Linked DNA regions of Puniceicoccus vermicola. The protein of the gene in region 1 interacts with the protein of each later gene in a pairwise test. Links are inferred from orthologs where the notes say so. Each region holds a gene or a part of one and is shown in the gene's direction. Other genes may lie near its edges. The genes, in order: rlmB and H5P30_RS15240.

Region 1 (16,113 bases):
CCTTCTCAATCGACTTCTTACGCATAAGATAACATAATCCCGACAGACACCGATTCTACACTGTCTCGCAGCACCAATAGCCTTATCGGACAATCGCTGCTTTTCAGCGCCTCCCCGCAAAAACCAGAAAAGTGAAAATATCTCCAAAGATTCGCATCCTAGCTTTATCACTGGTTTTGCTATCGAGCTCGATAACGGCCCTCATCGCCTTCTGGGGACACACTACGATGATTGCCAATCTCCAGACCGAAGCTCTGGAGAGGAACACAAACAACCAAATTAACCACCTAGAACTGGCGATTCGTGAGATCTCGCACGATATCAAACTCTTGGCGGGTCTTCCTCTTCTTCGCGAGATCGGAGATCTCTACGAGACTGCCCCACAATCCCCGATTCTCGACCAAGACCTATCCCATTTACGAGAGATCTTCCGCGAAACTCTCGAAGCCATGCCAAACTACTCCCAGATTCGATTGATCGGCAAGAAGGACTCTGGCAAGGAAATCATTCGGTTGGACCGGATCGGGACGAGCATCGAAGAAATCCAGGAATCCGATCTGAGGCAAAAGGGACATCGAGACTATTTCCTCGATACCCCCCGTGCAATGTCGACCAAGCCCTACTTCTCTAAGATCGATCTAAATCGCGAGGACAACTTCATTGAGGTTCCTCACCGTCCAACCCTTCGGGTTTCCCTTCCTGTCTTCGATTCGTCCGACCAATTTTTCGGAATCGTCATCATCAACATTAACTTTCGGCCCTTTTTCGAGAAGCTCTTTGAAAAAATCCTCGACCGATATCAGATATTTCTCACCGATGACCAAGGGAATTATCTCATCCAACCCGACTCTACACGTACTTTTGGTTTCGATTTAGGAGAGGATTACCGCGCCCAGAATGATTTTCCGGAATTGGGCGATTTTTTCGATTCGCCCCGCACTCAGATCACATTCCGCCTCGACGCCTTTTCGACCGCAGCCGGAGATCTGATCCACTTCCAAAAATTTCAACCTTTCGAAAACTCCCGGACCCTCGCTCTCGGATCCGCGGCTTACTTTGATGACATCGCGCAAACCTCGGCATCGATCAACCTTCAGGTCATTTCCCTCGTGGCCCTTTTGATCGCCATCGCATCCTTGTTCGCGTTCCTCATCTCAACCAAGCTCGTCCGCCCAATTCAAAGAATCTCGCGTGCTTCCAAAGAACTGAAGAAAGGGAAGATCCAATTAAAACTTCCGACAGACCGCGATGATGAGATTGGTGATCTCGCCCGCGCCTTCTCCGATATGAGAGAATCCATCACCCGCAACGAAGACGACCTAATCGCCGCGAACCATAAACTTTCTGAGGCTAATAAGGATCTGAAGCACTTTTCCCACATTTCCTCTCACGAACTCCGTGAGCCCCTCCATCGGATCGCCGGAATCATCAATCTCCTCAAATTCGAGGAAACTCCTGCGGCCCAGAAGGAACTTCTCCGTGATGCCGAAAACGAATGCGTTCGGGCAATCCAACAGATCGCCGATTTTCGAGCTTTCTCGCGGATCGGAGAAGACACCCTTCTCAGGGAAACTGTGGATATGGAAGCCATGGTGAAGAAGATCCTGGAAAATTTCACCTCGGAGCTGGATCGCCGAAATATCAAAATCCGCATGGATCCGCTCCCCTCACACAGCGCCTACCCAAACCTCATCTATGTTCTGTATCGCAACCTAGTCGAAAACGCACTGAAATACTCCAAGGGAGAGCGCATAGTCCTATACTTCACGGCCGAAACAACCGAAACGGAAACGATTTTCGGTTTAAAAAATACGGGATCCAGCATCCCTCCTGAAAAAAGAGATTCCATTTTTGACCTATTCACGCGACTCGACAAAAATCGTCCCGGCACCGGAACCGGCCTCACCATCTGCAAGAGAATCGTAGAACGCCATTCCGGACGCATCTGGGCCGAATCCACCGAAAACTCAACCCACATCCGCTATACACTGGAGAAAAAGAACCATGCAAATACTGAATCAGACCAATAATTATAAATGCTTAAACGACTCGAACCCCATCATCATGGTCGATGACAGCAAGATTGACATCTCAATTGCCCAGCGAGTCCACAAGCGTTCCGATCTCCCGAACCCGTTTCTCAGCTTTTCGAGTGGCCCCGATTTCCTCGTTTATATGAAAAAGGTGAAGACCGGGGAGGAACCCACTCCCGCTCTCGTCCTCCTCGACATCAACATGCCCATGCTCAACGGCTTCGACACCATCGCCGAACTGCGAAAACAGGAAGAGTTTGCGGACATCCCGATCATTATCATGCTCACGAATTCCGACGACCCCCACGATGTCGAAAAAGCCCGCGAGCTGGGTGCCAATGGCTTCCAAACCAAAATGTTCGAAATCGAAAAATACGTCGCATTTTTCAATTCCTTAAAGAGCTCGTCATAGCTGATTTCGCTGGTCAGTGATCAGCATGGTCGGGATGACTGGATTCGAACCAGCGACCTCTGCGTCCCGAACGCAGCGCTCTGCCAGACTGAGCTACATCCCGAAAAGAGAAACTATGACTCAAGCAGAGTGATTTTCGGAAAGCAAGAATTCTGAGGGAAAAATTCCTTTCTGGGGCGACCGAGACTCTCCTCCAGCTCAAAGCCCCGCAAAATCCAAATCGAGGAAAACCGGGCGATGGTCGGTCCCATTACGGATGTAAAACGGATCGAAAATCGTCCCTTCATTCCCGACGACAAGGGGAGACATCTCTCGCGAAGCGAGAAAGAAATCAACTCGCTCGTATACGTCCTCATCGTCGTAGTAAAAAGTCCACTTTTCTCCGCGGGAATCAAACGATTCGACGATGCGGGCGATTTCAACGGACCCTCTCCGCTGGAAGCGCCGCAACGGGGCGCTCGCCCGGTGGTCATTAAAATCCCCCGTGATCAAGTAACGCCCCTCCCCATTCGGATATCGCTCGAGGATTCGGTCGCGCGCGGCTTGGGCTTCCTTGGTACGACGTTCGCTTGACTGTGGATCCGCATCGACCTCAGACCACCGACTCTTCAGATGCACGACGAAGAGACTCCAAGTCTCCTCCTCGGACTTGCCCACGGGGAAGACCACTTCGAGCAAGCCGCGCTTTACTCGTAAGCGTTCACCTTCGTAGGGAAAGTCGAGATCGCGGTGCGGAATGACTTCAATCGGCTCCACTTTGGAGAGAACCGCCAAGTGGCGCACTGGATCCGAAGCCTCGAAGTACACCGCGTAGGGGAAATCGACCCCGTCCGCTTCCAGGTCTCGCTTCAACTCCTGCAGAAAAGGCCAAGCCCCCATTTCCTGCATGGCGAGAATGTCCGGATCGATTTCCTCAATCGCGCGGCGGATCGCCGTTTTCTCAGCCTCTGGCTTCGGATGCTCGGGACGCCACTGGCCGTCTATCCGTCGATCTTGAACAAGGTAGTTCCTGAGATTCAACGTCGCTACCCGCACATCTTCTCCCCACGCTGCAGTGCAGACGAGGAGGAGAACCCATGCGGCCCAATTCTTCATCAGGAAGGACTTTCGACGGCTGGTTCCTGTGGCTCCTTCGGATCATTCCCTTCCGGTTCGCCCTCTCTCAGGCTTTTCTCCCGCTCCCGCAAGGTCGGGTGGGAATAATAGAACCGACTGTAACTCGGATGCGGAATGAGATTCCCCAGATTCTTCTTATACATGACCCGCAATGCCGAAATCAGGTGCCGTGAGGAGCCCATGGCATCCCGGGCGAAACGATCCGCCTCATATTCGTGTTTGCGCGACATCCAGTTGAACAGCGGGGAGATCCAGAAGGTCACCAATCCGCCGAGAATGATGAAGAGGATGAAAGCCGGAACGAAACGGGCCAAGTTCCCGTATTCCACCGGACTCATCGTGAACCCAAATCCGCCGACAAACCAATCCTGCATGGAAAGCCACTGCAAAAGCCAAAAGCCAAAAGCCATGCTCACCATCGAGATTCCAATCATCCGCGGGATGTGCCCTTTGCGGTAATGACCAATCTCGTGCGCCAAAACCGCCTCGATTTCCTTCGGACTCAACTGCTCGATGAGAGTGTCGAACAGGACAATCCTCCGAAAACGCCCAAAGCCCGTAAAGTAGGCATTCGAATGCGAAGAACGCTTGCTTCCGTCGATAACCTGAATCGTCTTCGCCTTGAAACCAGTGCGATCCGCCAACGACATCAGTCGATCCTTCAAATCACCATCCTCAAGCGGCTTGAGCTTATTGAAAAGAGGAACAATCAAGACTGGATAGAGCACCAGCATCAACAACTGGAACCCAAAGACCACAGCAAACCCGATAATCCACCAGGTGGAGGGAAAACTCAGCGCAATCCACAGAATGAGGGCCGATAGCGGCACCCCGATGACATACGTCAACACCAGCCCCTTGATCTTGTCCGTCCACCAAAGCTTCGGCGTTGTTTTGTTAAAACCGAACGACTCTTCCAGACGAAACTGAGAATACCATTCGAAGGGCAGCCCCGGCAGCGATAAGGCGAAGAGAATCGTCACAAACGTAAACGCCTGCGCCCAGAGCCCAAAACCCAGCCATCCCGAAAGGCCGTTATAAATCACAGGGATAATGGTGAAAACTAAGATTACGGCCAGCACGGCGGCGTCGTAAATCGTCTCCTTTCGGCTCAAGGACGACTTTGCCAAGGTGTAGTCGTTCGCCTTGTCAAACGTCTCGCGATCGAAGACTTTCTGAAAAACCGAAGGGATGCGATGCCGCTTCTCCTCCACATGCGTGGAATTTAGCTTTTCGAGAAAAAACTCGAAGCAACACTTCAGGGTGAGGAGGATTATGGCTGCAAAAATGGGTGCGGTCATCCAGACAAATGGACGCGCTTGCGGGAAATTTTGCAAGAAAGATGGGGAGACGGCTTGTGATTGCCCATTCAACCCTCAAGATACCCTTCAGAATGAGCAAAATGGAATTGGAAAAATTTTCCTATGAAGAGGCCTATGGGCAGCTGCAGGAAATCGTCTCCCGTCTGGAGGAAGACGAGCCCTCCCTCGACGACTTGGTAAAGGACTACGAAAAGGGAATGAAACTGCTCAAGACTTGCCACAAACGACTCAATGAAGCCGCTCTTCGCATCGAAAAAGTGCGCGAAGATGAGGAACTCTCCCTTGAACCATTTGACGAAGGGACCACCCCCGAAGAGAATCAATCGAAGTGAATCCCGAATCCATTCTTAGCAAAATCCGGAATCCCGGAGACGTAAAGGCCCTCGACAAGAGCCAACTGGAACCGCTTGCCACGGAAATCCGCAAGCGCATCATTGAAGTAACGGCCGCCAATGGAGGTCACGTCGGCCCCAATCTGGGCGTCGTCGAGCTCACAATCGCCCTCCATCGCATTTTTGACACTCCCAAGGACCGCTTCGTATTCGACGTCTCCCATCAGGGCTACGTCCACAAGCTTCTCACCGGCCGCAATGACGAGAAGTTCAACTTGATCCGGCAAAAGGACGGTTATAGCGGATTCCTCAACCGCGAAGAAAGCGAGCACGACTGCTACGGCGCCGGACACGCGGGCACTGCCCTCTCCGCCGCACTCGGCATGGCTGCCGCCCGGGATCAGCGGGGGACCGATGAAAACGTCGTGGCCGTCTGTGGCGACGCCGCCTTTACCTGCGGGATCACTCTCGAAGCCCTGAACAACATTACCGATTCGACCAAGCGGCTAGTCGTCATCCTCAACGACAATGAATGGTCCATCGACAAAAACGTCGGCGCCCTCTCCCGCTATTTCAACGAACTCATCACGACTCCGATCTACAATCGGATGAATGAGGATTTTGAAGCATTCCTCAAACGCGTTCCCGGAGGAGAGTCCCTCATCCGCCTTGGCTCCAAGTGGAAACGGGAGACCAAAGACTTTTTTGCCTCCTCCTCCATTTTCGAAAATTTCGGCCTCCGCTACATCGGGCCGATTGATGGCCACAATATTGGCGAGCTCGAACAATACCTCAAGTTCGCGCGCAACGCTCCAGAACCACTAGTCCTTCACGTCATCACTAAAAAGGGCAAAGGAAGTGATGTCGCGATCGCTCAACCCGAGCGCTTTCACGGCACCTCCCCCTTCGATCCGGAGACAGGGTCCTCCAAACCCGGCGCTCCGGGAAGTCCCCCCAAGTATCAAGATGTTGTCGGCGAAGCCGTAGTCGCTCACTGCAAAAAGGACAAGACCATCGTCGGAATAACCGCTGCCATGCCGAGCGGAACGGGTTTCGATAAGTTGCGCGACAGCCTCCCGCAGCAGTATTATGATGTAGGGATTGCCGAAGAGCACGCCGTTCTCTTCGCCGCGGGAATGGCCACCAACGGGCTCCATCCCGTCTGCGCCATCTATTCCACATTTCTCCAGCGGGGAATCGACCCCATCATCCACGACATTTGCCTGCAAAACCTACCGGTCCTCTTCTGTATGGACCGCGCCGGACTTTCTCCGAACGACGGTGCCACCCACCACGGACTTTTCGATATCGCCTACCTGCGCGGAGTACCGCGGACCGTCATCATGCAGCCTCAAAATGAGGATGAACTCACCGATATGGTTGCGACCGGACTGCAGCATCAGGGCCCTGCCTTCATTCGATACCCCCGCGGCAGCGGCACGGGAGTTCCGATCAAAAAGGAACCCAAAATCCTCGAAATTGGAAAAGCAGAAGTGATCCGCCAAGGCCAAGACGTCCAAATTTGGGCCTTGGGAACAATGATTTCCGAAGCCGAAACCATAGCCTCTAGAATCGCCGAAATCAGCGACCTGAGTGTAGGAGTAGTCAACGCCCGCTTCGCCAAGCCAATCGACAGCGCCCTCCTCCAGGAACAGGCAAAATCCGCCAAACTCATCGTAACCCTGGAGGATCACGTCCGCACCGGCGGATTTGGCACAGCCGTCTTAGAGGATCTCTCCGATGCCGGAATCCCAACCCCCGTAGAGCGGATTGGTTGGCCCGATCAATTTATCGAACACGGCAACTCGAATAAAGACCTCCGCCAAGCCTTCGGCTTGGATCCACAGAGCATTTTCGATCGCGTAAACCAACGGCTAGAAGCCATAGGAGCGACCCAGAATCTCCCAACTTCTTCCTAATTCAAGGCAGCCGGGAAAGCTGCGAGTAGCTACCGACTACTCAAACAAGCGCTTCCGCAATCCAGTCCCGACGGCAAGCCCATTCCAATAACTCCCCCGTAGAGGGTGAGGTCTTCGCGCCCGCCTCCCCTCCGGTTCATCTTCTCGGACCTTTCGCACAAAGTCCTCCGATCCCAGCACCATCCCGTCCGAAAAATACCTCACCCGGCACCGCAAAACCACTGAAAGAGGCAACTTCCCCTTCTCCTCCCGCAAAACCCGAACCGCTTCTTCGTGAGAAATAGACGCTTTCCCCTCTTTCTCACCATCGCCAGCCCCATACAAAGTCTGCCGATAACCAGCCAGGTCCTTATCCACCACCGAGAGCCCAGCCCGAGCCAATCGGCCACCGCCGAGAGCCTCCGCATACCCGCAAAACCGATAATCCTTAGGATCCGAAACCAGCCCGGCCCGAACCGCGTTCAGGTCAATATAGGCCGCCACTGTCCGCAAAGCCCACCGATCCCCTTCGACCAGCACACTCTTAAATCGAGCCGACCAAAGCGGCCCAAAACGATCACGCGACCGGTTAAACCAAAGCGTATACCGAAGCTTCAGAGTCCGCATAAACTCCGATACATCATGCATCCTTCGGGTAAGCTCCTTGCGCAACTCCCTCCCATCAAGAAAGTTATCCTTCAAATGCCCCTCCAAAACCTCCGCAGGCATCGGATTCCAAGGCGTAGGCTTAGGATACAATTTCCGATACCGACGAACCAACTCCTCATCCGAAACCTCCGTCCCTGCTGGTGGCACCTCCACCAAAATATGGAAATGGTTCTTCATGACCGCATAAGTAACCACCCGAACCCCAGAAAACTCAGCAACCTGCCAGATCATCTTCCGCAACACCTCCCTCTCCCGATCCCCGAAGAGAGCTTCTCCGTTCACAGTCCGACTCATCAGATGATAATAAGCCAATTGATCCGAAATACGATGTCTGCGTCTGCCCATACCCTACTATCACCTATCGATGTATTATCGTCAAATTTAATAGAACGTTTCTATTAAATCCAATAATCTGAATACATTATGTTGATCATTGATTTCAATCACCTCTTCTTCTGCCGGTATTTCCCACCCTTGGCCTTCTTCTTTCGGGTGCTTTTTCCACCGGAAAAACTGGGTAATGTTGCTTCTCCATCGCGTAGCGCCTGGATCTGGTCTCGGAGAATTGCGGCGCGTTCGAATTCAAGGTCGAGGGAGGCTTGCTGCATCTCTTCTTCCAATTCGGCAATGACGGCGGCTACGTCCTCGTCCCCTACTCCTTCGGCTACTACCATGGGGGTAGGTTCTTCTTTGGGGCGATGTAGGCTGGATTGATCCTTTCTTCGTACTCCAGTTGGAGTGATGCCGTGCTCTTTGTTGTAGGCGAGCTGTTTCTCGCGGCGGTACTCAGTCACATCAATGGCCCTTTGCATGGATCCAGTGATGCGGTCTGCGTAGAGGATGACTCTCCCCTTTTCATGGCGGGCGGCGCGACCTGCGGTCTGGATCAGGCTGGTTTCACTTCGGAGGAAGCCTTCTTTGTCGGCATCGAGAATTACGACTAGGGCCACTTCGGGGAGGTCCAGGCCTTCTCGCAGGAGGTTGACTCCGACCAGAACATCAAATTCTCCTGAACGTAGCCGCCTCAAAATTTCAACCCGCTCGATCGCATCAATGTCTGAGTGCAAATATTCTACTGAGATCCCATCTTCCCGTAGATAGTCGGCAATGTCCTCGGACATTCTCTTGGTCAAGGTAGTGACTAAGGTCCGGTCTCCATTCTCACGGGTATTGCGGATTTCGGCCATGGTATCCTCCACCTGTCCCTTGATCGGCCGGATCTCCATGATGGGGTCTACCAATCCGGTTGGGCGGATGATCTGCTCGGCAACTTTCTGAGAGATCCCTATCTCATACGGAGCGGGGGTTGCGGAGACGAAAAGGGTCTGACCGGTGACTTCACGGAATTCGTCTGGCTTGAGGGGGCGGTTATCGAGAGCGGAAGGAAGGCGGAAACCGAAATCAACGAGGCGGCTCTTGCGCGAATGGTCCCCGTTGAACATGGCCCCGATTTGCGGGACCGTTACATGACTCTCATCAATGATGAGGAGGAAATCGTCGGGAAAGAAATCGATTAGGCAAAATGGACGATCACCGGGGTTTCTTCCACTGAGATGCCGGGAATAGTTTTCGATCCCGCTGCAGAAACCGATCTCCTCTAACATCTCGAGATCATACTCGGTGCGCATCCGAATTCGCTGGGCTTCGAGAAGGCGCTGGTCTTGTTCGAACTCCTTGACGCGACCATCCAACTCATTCCGAATCTCCTTCACGGCCCCTTTTAACTTATCTTTCGGAGTGATGTACTGATTGGCGGGATAGAGGAAGAAATATTCAAAGGCCTCCCCGGTCTCACCGGTAAGCGGATCGAGTGGTTTTACAGATTCGACCTCATCTCCCCAGAACTCGACTCGAATCGCACTCTCCCGGTAGGCCGGAAAAACATCGACCACTTCCCCGCGAGCCCGGAATTTCCCCCGCGAGAGCTCCACGTCGTTGCGCTCGTAAAGATTCTCAACCAACCGCTCGAGGAAAGCATCCCGGCCGAGCTCTTCTCCCGGACGGATCTCGATCATCATCTCGCGAAAATCCTCCGGGCTCCCCAAGCCATATATGCACGAGACACTGGCCACGACGACGACATCCCGGCGGGTCAAGAGAGAGCTCGTCGCTGATATGCGGAGACGCTCGATTTCCTCATTAATCGAGGAGTCCTTCTCAATGTAGGTATCCGTCTGCGGGACATAGGCCTCCGGCTGATAGTAATCGTAGTAGCTGACAAAGTATTCGACGGCATTATCCGGAAAAAATCCTTTAAATTCCGAGAACAGCTGGGCGGCCAAAGTCTTATTGTGGGAGATGACCAAGGCTGGCCGATTCAATTGGTGAATCAGATTCGCCATGGTGAAAGTCTTTCCCGATCCAGTCACCCCCACCAGGGTTTGATAACGGTTTCCGGTCTTAATCGAATCCGCCAATTCTTCGATGGCCCGAGGCTGGTCCCCGGTCGGCTGATAGTCTGACTGTAAACGAAACTCTCCCATTTCCCCAAGACTGACCGAAAATTTGATTCGGTCAACGGGGAGAACGGCTTATCCGGTCCCGTTGCAAAATGCTGGTCTGATCTTCGTTCGTCCAGACGGCAAATTCCGGCGATTCCTTGAAACTCCTCCAGTTGTCCCTCATCTTTCCTCCATGAAGAAGCGAGTACTGGTCCTTATGGAAAATGGTTTCGAAGAGATCGAGGCCATCAGCCCGATTGATATTCTCCGCCGCGCCGAGGCCGAAGTCGTTCTCGCGGCAACCGGTACGGATTTGCTGGTCGAGGGAAAAACCGGGGTTCGCCTTCAGGCAGACACCTTCCTGGCCGACTGCCGCAATGAACCCTTCGATGCCCTGATTGTCCCCGGAGGCCCAGCGGCAAAATCACTTCGAAAGAACCCTGCTGTCCTCGAGGTCGTTCGCGAATTCTACGAGAAGAACCTCCTGGTTGCAGCCATCTGCGCTGCTCCGACCGTCCTCAATGAAGCGGCCATTCTTTCGGGAAAGCGCTATACGGCGCATTTTTCGGTCGCAGAAGAACTTCAGGAAATCCTCCCTGACCCCGTGGTCCAGGATGGGAACCTCATCACCTCCCGCGGGGCCGGAACCGCCGTCGCCTTCGGTCTTTCCATCGTCGCCGACCTCTACGACGAGGAGACCGCCAACGAGATTGCCACCTCCATCTGCCTCCCTAATGCCTAAGGGATCGTCAGCTTGCATTCGTGGGCAAATCTCTCAATTCTGACCGGGCAACATGAGCCAAGATCATTTCGATTTTCTCGTCCTCGGGGGCGGCAGCGCGGGATACAACGCAGCATCACTGGCGAGAAAGCACGTCGAACGAGTCGCGATTGTTGACGGAAGCAAAGAGCTCGGAGGGCTCTGTATTCTCCGCGGCTGCATGCCTTCGAAAACGCTCCTCTACTCGGCGGATGTTCTTCAACTGGCCCGGGAAAGCCGCAAATTGGGACTTAATATCTCCCGCCCTCAAGTCGACATGGCGGCCCTCCATCAGCGCAAGTTGGATATGATTGCCGATTTCGCCGGACACCGCCGCTCGCAGATTGAATCGGACCGCTACCACCTGTTTCGCCAGAACGGCAAACTTGGTCCGGATCGGACGGTTATCCTTGATGACGGGACGCAGATCTCTGCGGACCGTATCCTAATCTCGACTGGATCTCATGTCTCGGTGCCCGATGTCCCCGGGCTGGCCGACGTTCCCTTCCTGACCAGCGATGATATCCTCGACCTCGATACCGTTCCCGAATCGGTCATCGTCCTTGGAGGTGGAGTCGTCGCCTGTGAGCTGGCGCAGTTTCTTTGCCGGATTGGCTCCAAGGTCATCATGATTCAGCGCAGCCCTCACATTCTCTCCGATTTTGAGCCGGATATGGCTGCGGTCTTGGAAGAAGCATTGATCGACGAAGGGGTTGAACTATTCACCCACACCGACATCGAAAACATCGAGCCGAACGAGAACGGAGTTTCCGTGCAGTTCCGCCAGGGACACCGGGCCGTGATTCGGCAAGCGCAATTCCTCTTCAACGCGCTGGGGCGCAAGCCAGCCACCGCGAAACTGGGACTCGAAGAGATCGGCATAGAAACTCGCTCCAGCGGGCACATCCGCACCAACGAGTACCAAATGACCTCTCATCCAGGGATCTACGCCGCAGGCGACTGCGCCGGCCCTCACGAGATCGTCCATATCGCCATTTTGCAGGGTGAAACAGCCGCCCGCCACTCACTGGGACTCGAGCCAATGCCCGTCGATTATGACAAGGTCTTGTCTGTGGTCTTCACCGATCCACAGATTGCCTCGGTTGGCCCCTCTGAAGAGACGATTCGTGAGAATCTGGGAGACTCTCTGCAAATTGCCGAGTTTCCGTTTTCCGACCATGGCCGATCGATGCTGATGGAAGCCCGTCGCGGATACGTTCGCCTCTTCTCAAGCTCCTCTGACCGGAAGATCCATCGCGCGGAATGCGTGGGTCGCGACGCCGGGGAACTGATTCATTCGATGGCTGTCGCTGTCGGAACCGGTGCCACTGTCGACGAGATCATGAAAGCACCTTGGTATCACCCGACTCTCTCGGAGATCTGGACCTATCCGCTTGAGGATTTGGCCGGCTGATCAATTCTCTGCGCCGGTTTTACTCCCAGCGATTTTGAGGATTCCCCCCGTCCCGAATTCGTAGTAGACGCCTTTCGTGGATTTCTTTTCCCAGCCACTCTCCTTTGAATTCATCCAACGCGCAGCCTGGACGGCCGCCGTCGTGGGATTTACCAACGGATTCCTGAGTGGCTATGTCGTCATGCGCCGATCCGCACTCATGGTGGGGTCTCTCTCCCACACCCTGCTGCCGGGAATCGCCGTCGCAATCCTCATCGCCGGACTAACCACCGCAACCGCCTTCATCGGAGCCCTGATCTCCGCCCTACTCGTTGGCCTCGTGGCTGTATTCGTCGCGCGCACCTCACGGATCGACAGCCACTCCGCGCTCGCGGTGCTCTACACCGCCGCCTTTGCGGGCGGGCTGCTCATTCTGGATCAAATCCCGACCCCGATGGAGCTTGAGCACTGGCTTTTCGGGAACATCCTCGCCCTTTCCAACCCCGATCTCTGGATGTCATTCGGGGCCTCCGCAGTGATCCTCATCACATTGATCACCTTGGCACGCCCCCTCCTCCTCTTTCTTTTCGAACCCACCATCGCCGAGAGCCAAGGTGTCCCCGTGCGCCGTCTCGGTTATCTACTGACCGGATTGGTGATCCTCGGGCTTGTGGTTTCGATCCAAGCCGTGGGATGCATCCTCTCGGTTGCGATGCTCGTCGCACCGGCTGCCGCAATGCTCCAGTTTTCCAAAAGCCCTCAATCCCTCATCTGGGGCGGAGGCTTTCTCGGAGCCATTGTCTCGGTTCTCGCCGTCTTCATTTCCTATTGGCTCGACCTCCGGGTCGGCGCCGTCATCGTTCTCATGCTGGGAGGAGCCGTTTTTCTGGCATACCTCTTCGGATTCCGTCACGGGGCCCTTCGTCTGCTCCTCCAGCGCCCACCCGCCAAACACTCTTAGATCCACCAACCATGGGTAGAAACTCGATCAAGAAACTGCGTAAACCCCCACGCTACAACCGGGGATCGGCCATCGTGCATCTTGTCGACGAGCCAGACCTATTCCGCCTGCTCGAATCGACCGAGAACCCCTTTGTCCTCGTCCTCGACGGGGTTCAGGATCCCCACAATCTCGGTGCCTGCCTCCGGACCTGTTCCGGCGCTGGCGTGACTGCTGTGATCGCCCCCAAAAAAGGCGCTTGCGGGATCACCGATACGGTTCGCGACATCTCCTGCGGAGGCACCGAAGATGTCCCCTTTCTTCAGGTTCGCAACCTGAGCCAAACCCTTCGCAATCTCCAAGAGATGGGAATTCGTCTCGTCGCGACTGCAGACGAGGCCGAAGAAAGCCTCTACGAAGTCGATCTCACCGGCCCCGTCGGCATCATTCTCGGGAGCGAAGGCTGGGGCGTTCGAAAGAAAATCGCCGACAATTCGGATCATCGGGTGAGTATTCCCATGCAAGGCTCTGTCGACTGTCTGAATGTTTCGGTCTCCACGGGAGTTTGCCTCTACGAAGCCGTCCGTCAGCGGCTGACCTAGGTTTGGCGGCATGCTTGCGGAGTCCGCCGAGGGTGGACGAGTTCAGAGGGGCAGTGTCGCTGAGGGGCGACGGTGCTGAGGGGCAGTGTTGCTGAGGGGCAGCGTGATGGGCGCAGCTGAAGCTACTGCCCTACTTGCCGCACCACTGCAAATCGAGAGCTGGAAGCTCTCGCTACCTTGATTGCCTATTCTCGCATGAGTTCTCGCGCTACCCGTAGGCCTGGATGCGCACTCGGCCGGATCAGGAATCGTGGGCTCGAAAGGTCACGAGGAAGAGTCCCGATTGTTTTCTACCCAAGTGGTGGGCGCAGCTGCTGCCCTCCTTTGGAGAGGAAAGATTGCTCTTACCGCACCAAATGCTCAGCAATTTGGAGAGCATTGAGGGCGGCGCCCTTCCAGAGCTGGTCACCGACGACCCAGAAGGCCAAACCGTTTTCGAGGGCTTCGTCCCTGCGAATGCGTCCTACGCCACAGGCTACCTTACTCGAATAACCGAGAGGCATGGGATACTCGAGGTTTGTCGGATCGTCGACCAACTCGGCACCGTCAAAGGCAGCCACTGCGGCTCGGGCTTCGGCGACATCGACGGGCTTCTCAAACTCGGCGAAGATGCTGATCGCGTGCGCCCGGAAAACCGGAACCCGCACGCAGGTGCAGGAGACTGGTAGGCTCGGCAGCGAGAGAATCTTACGACTCTCATTCCGCATCTTCACTTCTTCCTTCGTATAGCCGGATTCGAGGAACTTATCGACGTGAGGAATCAGGTTAAAGGCAATCGGATGCGGGAAGGTTGAAGGATTCGCGTCCTTCCCCTCCGACCAAGCGCGCACGCCGTCTTCGAGTTCGGTAATCCCCGTCGCCCCTGCGCCGGAGACCGCCTGATAGGTCGAGCAAATCATCCGCTTCAACCCGAAGCGCTGATGCAGCGGAGCTACCCCCATGAGAGTAATCGCCGTCGAGCAATTCGGGTTGGCGATGATCCCCTTATGATTGAGGAGCGCCTCGGGATTCACCTCAGGAACCACCAAAGGCACCTCGTCATCCATCCGGAAGGCCGAACTGTTGTCGATGACGACGGCTCCTGCTTCCACAGCCGCTGGAGCCATGGCGAGAGAGCGGTCTCCCCCCGCGCTCAGGAAAAGATAATCCAACCCGGCGAATTCCTCCGGTCTTGCCTCTTTAATCGCGATGGATTCTCCTCGAAAGGTGAGCTCCTTCCCCACCGAACGTGCCGAGGCGAGGAGACGCAGTTCAGCTACCGGGAAATCCCGTGCTTCCAGCAATTCCATCAACTCACGACCAACCGCTCCGGTTGCTCCGACTATTCCGATTCTCTTTCCTTCACTCATGAATTCATCTCCCGATACTAAAGATTTCTCCATTCTTATCGACAAGTGCCTCGACCTGTCAACGACCCCCACACCGATTTCGTTGACCGTAAGCATCGCCCGACAAGCGCTCGACCTCTATCAGGACGGGGCATTGCGCAAATCGTTTGTCATCTCAACTTCGAAAAATCCGCCCTCCTGCGTGGAAAATTCTCTCGGCACTCCCAATGGTCTTCATGAAATCGTGGACCTGATCGGCGAAGGTGAACCGCGAGGGACCGTCTTCCGCGGCAGAGTTTCGACCGGCAAACTCTACTGGGAGGAATCGGAGGAAGAGCAGCAAAAGAATCTAATCACCACCCGGATCCTCCGTCTCCGCGGCCTTGAGGACGGGATCAACAGCGGCCCCGGAGTCGACACCTACGACCGCTACGTCTACATTCACGGCACGAATCACGAGGATCAGCTGGGCCATCCCGCCAGTGCAGGGTGCGTCCTCCTCTCGAACAGAGATATGGAGGAGCTCTTCAATGCGGTCGATCTCGGCTCGAAAGTAATGATCTGCGCGTAAATGGTCTCCGCTTGAGATCTCAGGCGGACCTTCAAGACTAAGGAGGACCAGACCGCACGACTAAAGTCGAACGGGGACGGCGGAGAGGCAGGATCCGTTTGCTAAAGCTGCACGGTACGAAAAATCCGCCTCACGGATTACCGATCACCGACCACGGATCACTGACCACCGATCACCGACTACCGACTACCGACTACTGACTACCGACTACTGACTACCGACTACCGACTACTGACTACCGACTACCGACTACTGACTACCGACTACCGACTACTGACTACCGACTACTGACTCAC
Region 2 (8,304 bases), on another replicon or contig:
CGCTCGGAGATCACGGTCAACGCGGGGCACGGCATTAACTACGTCAACATCGGCAACATCTGCCAACTTCCGCATCTGCACGAACTGAACATTGGCCACAGCATCCTCTCCCGGGCTCTTTTCTACGGGATTGAAGAAGCTGTCCGGGAAATGAAAATCCGCATGAGCGCCATCCATCTCTCGGCATGACCGTTCCCCAAATTCCAGAAGGCACATCGGTCCTCGGGGTCGGCATTGATCTCATTGAGGTCTCGCGCGTCATGAAGGCTCTCGAACGGCAGCAAGAGCGTTTCCGCAACCGGGTTTTCACCGACGGGGAACTGGAATACTGCGACGCCATCAAGTTCAACGGCCCCCACTTCGCAGCCCGGTTCGCAGCCAAAGAAGCAGTCTCCAAAGCCTTTGGCACCGGCATCGGGGAACACTTGGGCTGGAAATCGGTCGAAGTCGTCAAGGATGAGCTCGGGAAACCGCTCATCCGTCTCGACGAAAAAGGCCAAATGCTTTTGCGCCAAAAACAGGCAACCGATGTGCTTATCAGTCTTGCCCACACGCGAGATCACGCCACGGCGGTCGCAATTCTCATTCGATAAAATTTTTTGATCTTTTGAATTCCACTGTGAAAATCGACGCTCATCCGGTTCTTTCCTGTTCTGCCTCCACGGAATACGAGAAAGCCTTTTTCTCGAGCGGACAGGAAACCGAAGATATCCTAATGTATCGCGCCGGCCGCGCCATAGCGGCCGCAGTCGAGGATGACTTCGAAGAGATCAGCGGTTTTCCCGCCCAAGGGAAAGCCGTCATTCTCGCGGGGAAAGGACACAACGCCGGGGACGCCCTAATCTGCGCCAACACCCTCCTCGACCGTCATCCTGACCTTGAGGTCATGGTTCTGTTGGCCTTTCCCGTCGATAGCCTCCGCAAGAATGTCCGGGCTCCCTATGAGCTGCTGCGCGTCCGTAGCGAAATCCACTGCATTGAGGAAGGGGATGAGATCACCCCTCTACTGAAAAAGTTTTCCCGCGGCCGCTGCATTGACCTCTGCATCGACGGCATCTTCGGAATGCAGTGCCGTCCTCCTCTGCGGGGTTCCCCGCTCGCCATCATTCAAGCCGTCAACGAGTTTGAACACATTCGACTGCGGGCGGCGGTAGACCTCCCCTCTGGAATTGGCGATGAGTCTGATCCAAATGCTTTCGAAGCTGACTTCACCTACTCGACCGGAATCGCCAAGGTTCCGGTGGTGGAGGACAGGTCCATTGCGAAAGTAGGTCGTCTCCGCTACCTCGATCTCGGTTTTTTTCAACCGCGTCCGGACTTGAAGCCGGAGATGTGCATCCTCCGGCAGAATATCCTTTGGCAGTTAGCGTCCTTCCGCGAACCGGCAACCTATAAGCGCACCTACGGTCACCTACTCGTCTTAGCGGGGTCCGACTCCATGCCCGGTGCCTGCCTCATGGCCACCATGGCCGCGGCCAACTCCGGATGCGGGCTCCTCACCGTCGGAACCCTGGAATCCGTTGCCCGCGCTGGCATTCCCCTCCAGCCGGAAGCCATGTGGAAGGCAATTCCCTCGATTGAAGGAACTTTGCACGACGGAATCCTCGAAGAGGTGGAATCCCGATTCGATGATTTTTCCTGCATCCTGATTGGTCCCGGCCTCGGTCGCACCCAAGGCGTTCAGGATCTGGTCAAGAAAGTCATTGAGACGGTCGACAAGCCAATCGTGGTCGATGCGGACGCTCTCGTGCCGGATCTCCAAGAGCACCTCCAGGCCCGCCCCAAAGAGTTTTCACCCGTGGTCCTCACTCCCCACCCGGGCGAGTGGAAGCGGATCGGAGGAGAAACCTTCGAAGATAGTGGCGCGAGTTCGCTCACCCAATTCTGCCAACGTAACCGCTGCATCGTCATCCTGAAGGGACCCCGCACCCGGATCGCCAATGCCTTCAACGTCTACCTCTCTCCTTTTGGAGGGCCGGTTTTGGCCCGAGGAGGTACGGGCGACCTACTTGCCGGTATGGTGAGCTCGCTTCTCTCCCAGGACCCGAAGAATCCGACCTCAGCCGCCACTCTGGCCACCGTCTGGCACGGGCGAGCGGCAGACTGCCTGGCCCGCGCCCGGGGAAATTGGGCCGTTCGCACGACCCTCCTTCTCGATTTCCTCCCGGAAGCGCTCGGCTTCAAGCATTGAACCCACGCCGAAAGCGGGAAGGCGAAACTCCCCGATGCCGGCGAAACTGCCGACTAAAGAAATAGACGTCCCGATATCCGAGCCGCTCGGCGATGTGCTCGATGCTTTCATTCCCTCCCAGCAGGAGCATCTCGGCCGTACGCAATCTCTCCTGCACCATGAATTGATTCGGAGGCAGACCGACGAGATCCCGAAACCTTCGCGAGAATCGCGAGACGGAGAGGCCGCAGCTGCGCGCCATTTCCTCAACCGAATAGGTCGAGGCCGGATTCCGCCGGATGCGTTCCACCACCTCGCCGACCTCGCGATCGCCTTCATTGAAACGGGATCGGTCCGGCTCATTGTCGAGGAGGCCAAAAATCAATCTCAGGCGGGTCCCCAACCGCGGGTCATCGGGGATGCCCCCAAAGGAGAAATCCCGGGACAAATCCCGCAAAGCCGGCATCAGCCAGAGACAATCGCGAAAAGAGCGTCCACTCAGGCGCCTGGATAACATCTCAAGCTCGGGCTCGGAGAGGGAGTCGGGAATAAAGTGAGTGGCAAAATTTCCAACCTTCCCCTGCTCTGGATCTCCTCTTGCGACCACTTGGTCTGTCCGATTGAAGAGGAAAACCACGCCGGAATGAAGACGGTATTCCACCCCGTTCACCCGGACGGCACCTCCTCCTTGAGTCGCCACCCAAAAATTGAAATGCGGCCGTGATCCCGAGTTCCAGTTCCAGTCTTCTTCATTCACGTAAAACCGGCAATTTAGCATTGTCCAAATCCGTTCACTCCCTTGCATGGCAGCTTCGAAGAGGATCACGGTCGGCCGGATGATGCAAATTTTTACGACCTCACTTGCCATAAACTTAACAAGCTGGCGACTTCTATTCTGCGTAGAATGCCTCAAAAACGACCTTCCTACTGCAAAATGCACTCATCTCTTCAGAATTACCGTGCACCCGTCACTCCGTTGAAAAGTGCAAATTTTCCCAAAAACATCCATTGGCAGATCCCACCTTCTTTCGGTATCCTTCCCCCATGGCAAAAAACGAAGATATTCGGATTGGCATCATCGGAGTCGGCAATATGGGCGGAGTCCATGCCAAGAGCATTCAGGACGGGAAGGTTCCCGGCCTGAAGCTAACGGCGATTGCGGACCGTGAAGAAAAGAACCGGGACCGAGTTTCGGACGTGAAGAAATTTGTGGAAGGGTCCGAGTTGATCCAGAGCGACGAGATCGATGCCGTCCTCATTTCCACCCCGCACTACAGCCACACCACCCTGGGGATCGAAGCCCTTCAAAAGGGTCTGCACGTCCTCGTCGAAAAACCGATCTCCGTCCACAAAGAGGACTGCGAAAAGCTCATCGCCGCCTACGACGGCAACCCCAAGCAAATCTTTGCCGCGATGTTCAATCAGCGGACGGACTTCCGCTACCAGAAGGCTCGTGAATTGATCCAATCGGGTGAGCTCGGTGAGATTCGCCGTCTCAACTGGATCATCACGGACTGGTTCCGCACCGAGCATTACTACAAATCCGGCGGCTGGCGTGCGACCTGGGGTGGAGAAGGCGGCGGCGTCCTGCTCAACCAGTGCCCGCACCAGCTCGACCTCTGGCAATGGCTCTTTGGGATGCCGAGCCGGGTAACCGCTCGCTGCCAGATCGGCCGATTCCACGACATCGAAGTGGAAGACTCCGTAACCGCCCTGCTCGAATACGATTCCGGTGTCCAAGGAGTCTTCATCACCACCACTGGGGAAGCCCCCGGAGTCAACCGCTTGGAAATCGTGGGTGACCGAGGCCGCTTGGAAATCTCTGGTGGCGACACCCTCAAATATCATCGCAACGAAGTTCCCGCGCAGAAGCACCTCGGCGAGTCGAAGACCGGATTCGAGAAACCATCCACATGGGATGTCTCGATCCCGACCGAAGGGGGCGGAGAGCAACACGTTGGCATTCTGAAGAACTTTGTCGGCGCCATCACCGGAAAGGAAAAGCTCATCGCTCCTGCGATCGAAGGCATCCACTCCGTCGAGCTCGCCAACGCCATGCTCCTCTCTGGCTTCACCGACAAGCCGGTTCAAGTGCCGATCGACAGCGCCGCCTATGCCGCTGAACTGAAGAGCCGCATTGAGAACTCTACCTTCGTCAAGAAGACAGTCGAAGCTGGCGAAGCCAGCGACTTCTCCAAAAGCTTCTAAGCGAACCCCGGAAGGAACGAAATTATTATGAGTAAAGACGGAATGAACTACGCCCCGGAAGCGGCGACCGAAAAGGTCGTCGAAAAGGGAGAATTTGTCTTCGCCGCCAGCCACTTCGACCACGGCCACATCTACGGTCAATTGAGCAACCTGGCCAAAGCCGGGGGCACCCTGAAGTGGGTCTACTCCGAAGACCCGGCCAAGCTGGATCCGATCAAAGATCATCTGGATGCCGGGACCAAGGTCGCCACGCGCTTCGAAGACATCCTGGAAGACCCGGAGGTGCAATTGGTCACCTCGGCCGCCATCCCCAACCGCCGGGCCGAAGTCGGATTTCAGGTGATGGATGCGGGTAAGGACTACTTCACCGACAAGTCGCCCTTCACCACCCTCGAGCAGCTCGCCCAAGCCCGGGCAAAGATCGCAGAGACGGGCCGCAAGTACATGGTCTCCTATTCGGAGCGCCTCATGAACGAATCGGCATGGCATGCCGGTGAATTGATCAAGAACGGCGCCATCGGTCGCGTGCTCCAGATCCTCAATCTTGCCCCTCACAACCTCGCCGCCAGCAGCCGTCCGGCCTGGTTCTTCGACAAGGAAGCCTATGGTGGAATCATCACCGACATCGGTTCCCACCAGTTTGAGCAGTTCCTCGAATACTCCGGAGCGACCGACGGACAGGTTCTCTCCGCCCGCGTGGAAAATTTTGCCAATGCCGAAACTCCCGGCCTCGAAGATTTTGGTGAAGCCAGCCTCCAGCTCAGCACCGGCGCTTCCGCCTACTGCCGAATGGATTGGTTCAACCCGGCCAAGTCCCGCACCTGGGGCGACGGGCGCACTTTCATTCTCGGCGAAAAAGGCTACATGGAGCTTCGCAAATATATCAATGTTTGCGAGGAAAACGGCGGCAACAAGATCTTCCTCGTCAACAATGACACCGAAGAGATGATCGAGTGCGCAGGCCGCGTCGGGTTCCCCTTCTTCGGCCGCTTTATCCTCGACTGCCTGAATCGCACCGAGAAAGCCATGACCCAAGATCATGCCCTCAAAGCCGCAGAGCTCTCGATGCTCGCCCAGCAGGAAGCTGACCGCAAAAGCTGATTCTTCCGATACCCAATCAAACGGCAAACAACGAACTTATGAAAACCTCACAAATCGCCATTCAATTCTACACCCTGCGGGATTTCACCAATTCCGTTGAGGACTTTGCGGAAACCTGCCGCAAAGTCGCCGCCATCGGCTACCAAGCCGTTCAGATCAGCGGCGTCGATTATTCGGTCGTTCCGACGGAGAAAATCAAAGAGATCTGCGCGGAAAATGGCCTGACCATCTGCGCCACTCACGAGCCCAGCGATCTCGTCCTCGATAATCCTGAGCAAGTGGTGAAAAATCTCTCCGCACTCGGCACAAAGGCCACGGCGTATCCATTCCCGAAAGACATTGATTTCGGAAGCGAAGAATCCGTCGCTGGCTTGATCCAAAAGCTCAACGCCTCTGGCAAAGTGCTGGCCGATGCCGGTATGGTTTTGACCTACCACAACCACCACCATGAGTTCCGTAAACTCGACGGGCGGATCATCCTCGAACGCATTTATGCCGAAACCGATCCCGAACACCTTCAAGGCGAGATCGATACCTACTGGGTGCAGTTTGGCGGTGGAGATCCAGCGGGCTGGTGCCGCTGCTTGAAGAACCGCCTTCCACTCCTCCACCTCAAGGACTACCGCATCAACGACGAGACCCAAGTCGAGTTCTCCGAAATCGGCCAAGGAAACCTGAATATTCCCGGCATCATCAGCGCCGCCGAAGAATCCGGTTGCGAATGGTTCATCGTCGAGCAGGACAGCTGCCCCGGCGACCCCTTCGAATCGATTAAAATCAGTTTCGATTATCTGAAGACTCTCGCAATCGACTGAGATCAGAATATCCTCTGATTTTCCCCATTTCCGGTCCGCTTACCGTGGCTGGGTCACTGAACCCACAGCCACGGTAAGGCGGACCTTTTTTATGCAAGAACGGTTACTGTAGGGGCGCAGCTTCAGCTGCCCCCATTGCGTATTTCTCGGACGGATCCGCTCTGGGAAGACCTTCCGCGACTACAGGACCGCGCAGCTAAAGCTGAGCGGCTACTCGTAGGGGAGCAGCTTCAGCTGCCCCCATTGCGTATTTCTCGGACGGATCGTTCTGGAAAGACCTTCCGTGACCACAGGACCGCGCAGCTAAAGCTGAGCGGCTACTGTAGGGGAGCAGCTTCAGCTGCCCCCATTGCGATTTCTTCGGACGCATCGTTCTGGGAAGACCTTCCGCAACCACAGGACCGCGCAGCTAAAGCTGAGCGGCTACTCGTAGGGGAGCAGCTTCAGCTGCCCCCATTGCGTATTTCTCCGACGGATCGTTCTGGGCAGACCTTCCGCGACTACAGGACCGCACAGCTAAAGTTACTGGCATTCCGCCTTCAAACCACTCGCCCGAAAGATCATCCGCGCAAACGCATCTCCCACAAGGTCTCCTCGCCGATCCGGCGGGAGAAAGCCTCTCGGGGACGACGAGTGCCCAAAATCTCGAACGTTGGGGAGAAGAGTTCGCGGACTTGATCGGCCGAAATTCCCCACGGAGGCGGATTCTCTTCCTCCATCTCCGTGAAAAGGATGGCGAAGAAGAGCCCTCCCGGCTTCAACAGACGGGCGAACTGATCCGAAGCAGTCCGCCAATGGTCCGGGCCGATGGCACAGAGAAACGTGTGCTCAAAGACTCCATCAAAGGCATCTTCCTCCACTTCCGCAGTGAGAAGATTCCGAACGTCAAAACGAACACCTGCCTCTGCATAAAGTTCCCGAGCCTGCGCGACAGCCGTCGGCGCCAAATCCCAACCCTCGACCTCATGCCCGCCGCGGGACAACGCGGCCACATCGTGCCCGAACCCGCACCCGGGAACCAGAATTTTTCGGGGCTTCCCAAAAAACTCCAGCGCCTCTGCGACTGCAGGTACTGATTTTCCGTGGTCCCAGGGAGCATTTCCTTCTCGATATCTTCGCTCCCAATCGGTTCCCTCGTTGTATTCTGAATTTCCCTCTGTCAATTTCATAACCATGTCCGAACGGATCCAAATCAAAGCCAGCGACTCCGCTTCCGCAAACGCAGACCTCGTTCTTTTCAAGACGAAAGGGGATTTCATCCCTCGTCCCTTTCGCTCCGAAGAATTCGATGGGTCTGCTCAGACCTGTCTGCTCTTCCACGCAGCCGAGCGACGGGAGTTCTATGTCGGCCTCGGAGACGCCGACCAGGTCACCAGCAATAGCTATCGGCAAGCTTCCGGGCAGGCGATTCGCAAAGCGATCAACCTGGGATCCGACGAAATCCTTATCGATGTCAGTGAAATCGAGAACCGCGTGGTCGAGATCGCCCAAGGACTGACCGTCGGAGCCTACCATTTCGATGAGTTCCAGGCTGAAAAGAAGACCAAGAAAACCGTCAAGGTGGTTCTGATCGGCCCGAAAAAATCGCTCAAGTCGATCCGGAATCTCATCGCTCGGGGAATTTCCCTCGGCCAGGCGACCAACTATGTCCGGCATCTGGGCAATCTCCCTGGGAACATCATCACGCCCGAAACCTTGGCCAAAGAAGCTCGCAATCTCGGCCAAGAACATGAATTGAAATGCCAGATCTGGACCAAATCCGGATTGCAGCGGGACGGCTTTGGCGGACTCCTCGCCGTCGGCGGAGGCTCCAGCAACGACCCCCGACTCATTCGCCTCGATTATACAACCGAGAAAAAGAACGCCCCCACCCTGGCACTCGTCGGAAAAGCCATCACTTTCGATTCCGGAGGACTCTGCATCAAAGGCGCCGACCACATGGATGAGATGAAGTTCGACAAGATGGGAGGTTGTTCCGTCCTCGGCATCATGAAGGCCGTCGCCGAATTG

The links.
Region 2: the proteins of rlmB (region 1) and H5P30_RS15240 interact in binary tests that used the Escherichia coli proteins (3 or more experiments, as listed by UniProt). The link is inferred for Puniceicoccus vermicola from one-to-one orthologs.

What each region holds. Positions count from the first base shown.
Region 1 is NZ_JACHVA010000089.1:11,923-28,035, reverse strand. Bases 12,406-15,133 are described here. They hold rlmB (23S rRNA (guanosine(2251)-2'-O)-methyltransferase RlmB), read left to right. Parts: upstream 12,406-13,348; coding sequence 13,349-13,918; downstream 13,919-15,133. Other genes in these bases: H5P30_RS11490 (aspartate-semialdehyde dehydrogenase), read right to left, coding at 14,263-15,133; H5P30_RS11500 (iron chelate uptake ABC transporter family permease subunit), read left to right, coding at 12,474-13,337. Outside these bases: H5P30_RS11555 (ATP-binding protein), read left to right, coding at 132-2,030; H5P30_RS11550 (response regulator), read left to right, coding at 2,005-2,445; H5P30_RS11540 (endonuclease/exonuclease/phosphatase family protein), read right to left, coding at 2,644-3,540; H5P30_RS11535 (M48 family metallopeptidase), read right to left, coding at 3,540-4,862; xseB (exodeoxyribonuclease VII small subunit), read left to right, coding at 4,955-5,215; dxs (1-deoxy-D-xylulose-5-phosphate synthase), read left to right, coding at 5,212-7,134; H5P30_RS11520 (transposase), read right to left, coding at 7,171-8,127; excinuclease ABC subunit UvrB, read right to left, coding at 8,226-10,265; H5P30_RS11510 (DJ-1 family glyoxalase III), read left to right, coding at 10,417-10,965; H5P30_RS11505 (dihydrolipoyl dehydrogenase family protein), read left to right, coding at 11,018-12,397; more of H5P30_RS11490, read right to left, coding at 15,134-15,267; H5P30_RS11485 (L,D-transpeptidase), read left to right, coding at 15,266-15,817. UniProt on the Escherichia coli protein: Specifically methylates the ribose of guanosine 2251 in 23S rRNA.
Region 2 is NZ_JACHVA010000118.1:70,199-78,502, forward strand. What follows is about bases 1-2,905. They hold H5P30_RS15240 (NAD(P)H-hydrate dehydratase), read left to right. Parts: upstream 1-619; coding sequence 620-2,191; downstream 2,192-2,905. Other genes in these bases: H5P30_RS15230 (pyridoxine 5'-phosphate synthase), read left to right, coding at 1-189; acpS (holo-ACP synthase), read left to right, coding at 186-593; H5P30_RS15245 (AraC family transcriptional regulator), read right to left, coding at 2,181-2,905. In the rest of the region: more of H5P30_RS15245, read right to left, coding at 2,906-3,038; H5P30_RS15250 (Gfo/Idh/MocA family protein), read left to right, coding at 3,215-4,378; H5P30_RS15255 (Gfo/Idh/MocA family protein), read left to right, coding at 4,406-5,479; H5P30_RS15260 (sugar phosphate isomerase/epimerase family protein), read left to right, coding at 5,518-6,294; H5P30_RS15265 (class I SAM-dependent methyltransferase), read right to left, coding at 6,855-7,463; H5P30_RS15270 (leucyl aminopeptidase), read left to right, coding at 7,468-8,304. UniProt on the Escherichia coli protein: Bifunctional enzyme that catalyzes the epimerization of the S- and R-forms of NAD(P)HX and the dehydration of the S-form of NAD(P)HX at the expense of ADP, which is converted to AMP.